DNA from 2 places in the Telluria sp. ZB2R32 genome. Region 1 is predicted to be linked to the other one. Evidence: predicted binding sites of a transcription regulator. Region 1 holds the regulator's gene; the other holds the start of a gene.

Region 1 (3,410 bases):
CCAGGGAAGCCCTCGCGGCCCTCGAGCGCCGCAAGACGCGTGGCGGCGAGATCGCCTATTGGACGGGCCAATACGATGGCGCCGACCTGCGTTCCGGCCAGTTCGCCTGCCCATCTCCTGTCATTCCCGCCGTATCGACCACCAATGCCGATGTCGGCGCCACCCGCACGGCAATCGAGGGCTGGCGCATTTGCTATAACGGTTTTGTTGCCAACCTGAACGCGACGGCGCCGATCGCAAAGCGCATTCCCGCCGACGTGCTCGACATGATGACCCCGCGCGAAATCGAGAGCGCACGCACGCACATCGAGTCGGTCTACCGGACTGTGCTGACCCAGAGCGAACGCGACGCGGACACCGTGAAGCGGCAGCAGCTTGCATGGGAATCGGCGACGGGCCGCTACGTCAAGGAAGAAAACGAGCGCACCGAGCGCGCGACCCGCGAAGAGACGCGTCTTATCGTCGACAATCAGCGGCGCCAGATGGAACAGTTGCGTACATTTAACCCACCACCGCCGCCAGCGCCGGTAGCCCCATCCAATAGCGGGCGCTGACGTCAAGGTTGAGTCGGGCGGGGCTGCGGGGTATTATCGTGCATTCGAGCAAACCTGTTCCCCATGAAAAAACTCCTGCTGTCGCTGGCATTCTGCCTTGCCATTCCCGCCCACGCCGACGAACTTGCCGACGCCAACGCCCTGTTGGCGCGTAAGGCTGTTCCCGAGGCGATGCGTCTCTACACCAAGCTCGGCAATGCCGGTAACCCCGCCGCCCAGCAGCGCCTGGGCGAGCTCTACCTGAGTGGCGAAGCCGGCCAGGTCGACGAGGAGAAGGCGGCGGCCTGGTTCGCCAAGGCGGCCGCCAAAGGCAACACCGGCGCCGCCGCCAGCCTGGAGCGCATCAAGGCGCGCACGGCGCAGCGTGCCGAGATCGAGCATTGGGTCAAGCGCTACGATGGCGAAGACATCAAGGCGGGCCTTTCCCGCTGTGTCGTCCCACGGCTGCCGGCGGTATCGAAGCAGAACGACGAGATCGATCGGATCGCGGCGCGTATCGAGAAGTGGCAAACCTGCTACAACGACTATATCGCCACCCTGAACGCGGCTGAACCGTTGGCGAAACGCATGCCGGCCGCGATCGCCGCGCTGCTCACGCCCGCCGAAACGGCGGCGGCAACGGCCCGTTTCGACGAGGTATTGGCCTCGGCCAAGGAAGAAGCCCGTATCGGCGCCAAGCTGGCACTGGCAGACATCGCCGCCTGGCGCAGTGCCACCGATGCGTATGTGAAGGAACACAACGCCATCGTCGGCACCGCGCCATCCGAAGAGCGGGCGCGCGATATCGAGGCGCGCAAGCGCAACTACGCCCCGTCGGGCAGATAGGAAACACCAAAGGAAAAGGCCGCTGACGCGGCCTTTTTTGTCATGTAGGTGCGGAAGCGGTCAGTGCCAGCTGCGCATCAAGCCCACTGCCAGGCCTTCGAGCGCGAACTCGTCGCCCGGTTCGACGCGGATGACCGTGAAGTCCGGGTTTTCCGGCAGCAGTTCGATCGTTTCGCCGGTCTTGCGATAGCGCTTGACGGTGACGTCGTCGCCGATGCGGGCGACCACGATCTGGCCATTCTTGGCGCTGTCGATCTTTTTGACGGCGAGGAAGTCGCCATCCATGATGCCGGCGTCGCGCATCGACCAGCCGCGCACCTTCAGCAGGAAGTCGGGACGCGCGCCGAACATGGCCGGGTCGATGTTGTAGGTGGCTTCGACGTGTTCCTGCGCCAGGATCGGCGAACCCGCCGCCACGCGGCCGACCAGCGGCAGCGACATCAGCAGGGCGGCCGGGACGTGCGGCACCGGCAGCGGCGCCGGTGTGCTTGCCGGGGCGCCGATCAGTCGGATGCCGCGCGAGGTGCCGGAGACGATTTCGATGGCGCCTTTGCGCGCCAGGGCTTGCAGGTGTTCTTCGGCTGCGTTGGCCGACTTGAAGCCCAACTCCCTGGCGATTTCGGCGCGGGTCGGCGGAAAGCCGGTATTGTCGATCGCTTCCTTGATCAGGTTGAGGATCTGTTCTTGCCTTGCGGTGAGCTTGAGCATGGTGTTACGGCATGGTTGTATGAGTAGACTGTATTTTTGTACAGTATTTAGGGGAATGCAAGGGGAATTCTGATTATTTGTCACGCACTGTGCGATTCCTGCCCGGCAAGTGTCGCGCAGGGACGACGGCTTGCCGGAGTTCGCCGGTGATTGCGCCAATGCCGTAGTCGCGCTATAATTGCCGGCTTTCCCTTCCCACACTCGTCTTGACGCCGAGGTGGGCATTTGTTTAAACGTCCTCAAGGAGTGTTGCATGCGTCATTATGAAATCGTTTTTATCGTCCACCCGGACCAAAGCGAGCAAGTCCCGGCGATGATCGAGCGTTACAAGGCCAGCGTCACCGCGCGCGGCGGTAACATCCATCGCGTCGAAGACTGGGGCCGTCGCCAGATGGCTTACTCGATCCAGAAGCTGCCGAAGGCACACTACATCTGCATGAACATCGAGTGCGACAACGAGACCCTGGTCGAGCTGGAAACCGCATTCAAGTTCAATGATGCCGTGCTGCGTCATCTGACCGTGAAGATGAAGAAAGCTGAAACCGCTCCATCGCCAATGATGAAGTCGGTCCAGCGCGAAGACGCGGCCAAGAGCCACCGCTCGGAAGCCCCAGCGGCTGCCGCAGCTTCAGCCCCAGCTGCTGCCTAATTTTTTTGCCAGGAAGCGTGAACGGGCCGCGTGCCCCGCGTTGAAGAAGTGAACCAGTTACAAGTCGTCGCCACCATCGCTGAACGCGACGTACTGCGCTACACCCCCGCCGGCGTGCCGGTTGTCTCGGCGATCCTGATGCACAGTTCGCAGCAGGTCGAGGCAGGGGTCGAGAGGCTGGTCCAGTTCGAAATTTCCGCGTTCGCCGCGGGTGAGATTTCGGGCCGCTTCGCCAGCGCGGAATTGGGTGCCGCCCACCAGTTCACGGGATTCCTGGCCAAAAAGAATCGCAACAGTAAAGCCCTGGTGTTTCACATCATTGATTTCAGTGCCGCCGCTTAATTAGCGGCCACCATTTAGATACAGGAGCCTCAAATGGCATTCGGTAAAAAGTTCGACAAAAACAAGGCCAAAGAAAAACTGAAGCGCAAACAGCAGAACCCGCTGTTCAAGCGCAAGAAATTCTGCCGCTTCACCGCTGCAAACGTGGAACAGGTCGATTACAAAGACGTCGACACCCTGAAGGACTTCGTCCAGGAAAACGGCAAGATCATGCCAGCACGTCTGACCGGCACCAAGGCGCACTACCAGCGTCAGGTCGATACCGCGATCAAGCGCGCACGCTACCTCGCGCTGCTGCCGTACACCGACCTGCACAACGCTTAATCGCGTCG
Region 2 (3,410 bases), on a different contig from region 1:
CGTCCGCATGCCGACCTGTCCGGCCAGTACGTCGGCGGCTATGACTTCATTTCCGACGCCACCATCGGCAACGACGGCAATGCGCGCGACGCCGACCCGTCCGATCCGGGCGACTGGACCGCCGCCAACGAGTGCGCCGCCGGCGAACCGGCATCGGGTTCGAGCTGGCACGGCACCCACGTGGCCGGCACCATCGCCGCCAAGACCAACAACAGCCTGGGCGTGGCCGGCGTGGCATACAACGCCAAGGTCGTGCCGGTGCGCGTGCTCGGCAAGTGCGGCGGCTACACCTCCGACATTGCCGACGCCATCATCTGGGCCTCGGGCGGCACCGTCTCCGGCGTGCCGGCCAATGCCAACGCGGCGAAGGTCATCAACATGTCGCTCGGCGGCGGCGGCGCCTGCGGCACCACCACGCAGAATGCCATCAACAGCGCCCGTTCGCGCGGCACCGTCGTCATCGTCGCGGCCGGTAACGAGAACATGAACGCGAGTAACTCGAACCCGGCCAACTGTTCCGGCGTCGTGACTGTTGCCGCCACCAACCGCAACGGCGCCCGCGCTCCGTACTCGAACTACGGCAGCGTGGTCGACGTCGCCGCGCCAGGCGGCGATGCCAACGGCTACATCATCTCGACCCTGAACGCCGGCACCAGCGCGCCTGGCGCCGACAACTACGCCGGCTACCAGGGCACCTCGATGGCGACCCCGCACGTCGCCGGCGTGGCCGCACTGATGCTCGCTCGTAACAGCGCGCTGACCCCGGACCAGATCGAGTCGAAACTGAAAAGCACCGCGCGCGCCTTCCCCGGCACCTGCTCGCAGTGCGGCACCGGCATCGTCGACGCGGCCGCGGCAGTCGCTTCGGCCACGACCTCGACGCCGGTCGGCCCGACGATCGCGGAAACCGAGTCGAACAACACGATTGCCACCGCGAACGCCATCAGCACCACCGGCACCACCGTCAACGGCAGCATGAGCGCCTCGACCGACAGCGACTATTTTGTTGTTCAGCTGCCGGCCGGCAAGACGCTGCAGGCATCGATGACGCCGGGCCTGTCGAGCGCCGACTACGACGTCTACATCTACAACAGCGCCGGTACCCAGCTGGCCCTGAGCGAGAACGGCGCCGGTGCCACCGACACCGCCTCGGTCTCGAACACCACCACCGCCACGGCCGCACGCTATGTGCGCGTCAAGTATTACAGCGGCGGCACCGGTTCGACCAATGGCAAGTACACGCTGAAATTGAACTGGTAATTCTTTTACTGGTTGAGTAGCAAGGTCGAAGACGCGCGGCTTGCCGCGCGTTTTTTTTGCTTATCGATACCATTTCATACCCCGTGTCGGCGGTGCACCGTAGGGTGGGCACTTGTGCCCATGCGGATACGACTCACGCAAATCACTTAATGTCACGATAGTCCGATGTCGCTGGCGTATAGCGAGGGCGCCTCTGTTCATCCTGTGATCCTACGGTGCACAGCAGCCAACGACCATCGATGACCTCCTCTTGCACGGAATCCCAATTGACGAGATACTGTACGGACTTACAGTAGTCGGCCCCGCCGCCGCCAGAGTGAACGCCCCCGCACGTAAAATCATCCATTGCGATTGCGACTGCTTTTATGCGTCGGTCGAGATGCGCGACGATCCGTCGCTGCGCGGGCGTCCGCTCGCCGTCGGCGGCCGTCCCGACCAGCGCGGCGTGGTGGCGACCTGCAATTACGAGGCGCGCCGCTATGGCATCCATTCGGCGATGGCCACCGCGCAGGCAATGAAACTGTGCCCGGAGCTGCTGGTCATTCCGACGGCGATGGAAAAATACCGCATCGCCTCGCGCCAGATCATGGAGATCTACGCCGACTACACGGACCTGGTCGAACCGCTGTCGCTCGACGAGGCCTATCTCGACGTCACGAATTCGCCGCACTGCAAGGGCAGTGCGACCCTGATCGCCCAGGAAATCCGGCGGCGCATCTTCGAGACCGTCGGCATCACCGCTTCGGCCGGCGTGGCGCCGAACAAATTTGTCGCCAAAATTGCCAGCGACTGGAACAAGCCGGACGGCCTGTTCCTGGTGCGGCCGGACGAGGTCGATGCCTTCGTGGCGGCGCTCCCAGTGAAAAAGCTGCATGGCGTCGGCAAGGTCACGGCCGCCAAACTGAACAAGCTGGGCGTGCAGACCTGCGGCGACCTGCGCAGCTGGACCATGCAGGAGCTGCAGCACCACTTCGGCAGCTTCGGTGCGCGCCTGCACGATTTATGCCGCGGCATCGACAACCGCGAAGTCAACGTCGAGCGCGAGCGCAAATCGATCAGCACCGAGGAAACCTATACCAACGACCTGCCGGACCTCTCCGCCTGCCTGGCGCTGCTGCCCGATCTATACGAACACCTGCTGGGCCGTATCAAGCGTGCCGGTGCCGAAAAATTCATCAACAAGTTATTCGTGAAAATCAAATTTTCGGACTTCCAGCAAACCACCGTCGAGTGCGTTGGCTATGCGCCACACATACCGACCTTTGCCCGGCTCATGGAAACCGGCTGGCTGCGCGCCAGCCGCCCCGTGCGCCTGCTGGGCGTCGGCGTGCGCCTGGGCGACACCGAACACGTCGAACAATTGAGCCTGTTTGACGAACACACAACACATTAAAACGTTCTTGTTGCCGTGTGAAAATGCGGCGAGATCAGCGTGTAGAATGTCGTTCCCCTGAAATACTGAGACAACAGAAAGCAACTATGTGGTTCAAGAATCTTCAGATTTACCGCCTGCCCGCACCATGGGCCTTTACGCCTGAACAGATGGAAGCGGCGCTCGCGCCGATGGCGTTTACGCCCGCGAACAGCAACGAATTGCTGCGCCAGGGCTGGGATGCGCCGCGTCCGAACGGTGGTCTGGTCCACGTCGTCAACAAGCAGATGCTGATGATGCTGGGCACCGAAAAGAAACTGCTGCCGAGCTCGGTGATCAACCAGGTCGCCAAGGCCAGGGCGGCCGAGATGGAAGAGCAGCAGGGTTTCCCGCCAGGTAAAAAGGCGATGAAAGAATTGAAGGAACGCGTGGCCGACGAACTGCTGCCGCGCGCATTCACGATCCGCAGCAACACCTTCACCTGGATCGACCCGGTCAACGGCTGGTTAGTGGTCGATGCCGCCAGCCCGGCCAAGGCCGACGACGTCGTGAAACTGCTGCTCAAGGGCGTGGACCGCATGCCGCTCGAATCGCTGCGCGTGCAGCGTTCGCCGGTCGCCGTGATGACCGGCTGGCTGGAAGCGGACGAGGCGCCGTACAACTTCACGATCGACCAGGACACGGAACTGCGCGCCACCGGCGAAAGCCGCGCCGCCGTGCGTTACGTCAAACACTCGCTCGAACCGGACGACATCCGCCGCCACATCGCCGCCGGTAA

The links. Region 1 encodes LexA, which represses DNA repair genes until DNA is damaged. Its sites were predicted from a motif close to ACTGTATNNNNATACAGT; they were not measured.
Region 2: dinB (DNA polymerase IV) is a predicted target of LexA. The motif match lies at 1,537-1,554, and genes of this name have one in related genera.

Annotation. Positions count from the first base shown of each region.
Region 1 is NZ_JCASIG010000003.1:235,936-239,345, forward strand. It holds gene AC56LG_RS10400 (tetratricopeptide repeat protein) at 1-554, shown strand, start outside; gene AC56LG_RS10405 (sel1 repeat family protein) at 618-1,379, shown strand; gene lexA (transcriptional repressor LexA) at 1,440-2,087, opposite strand; gene rpsF (30S ribosomal protein S6) at 2,341-2,736, shown strand; gene priB (primosomal replication protein N) at 2,785-3,078, shown strand; gene rpsR (30S ribosomal protein S18) at 3,112-3,402, shown strand.
Region 2 is NZ_JCASIG010000004.1:127,650-131,059, reverse strand. It holds gene AC56LG_RS13035 (S8 family serine peptidase) at 1-1,260, shown strand, start outside; gene dinB (DNA polymerase IV) at 1,577-2,653, shown strand; gene AC56LG_RS13025 (recombination-associated protein RdgC) at 2,740-3,410, shown strand, end outside.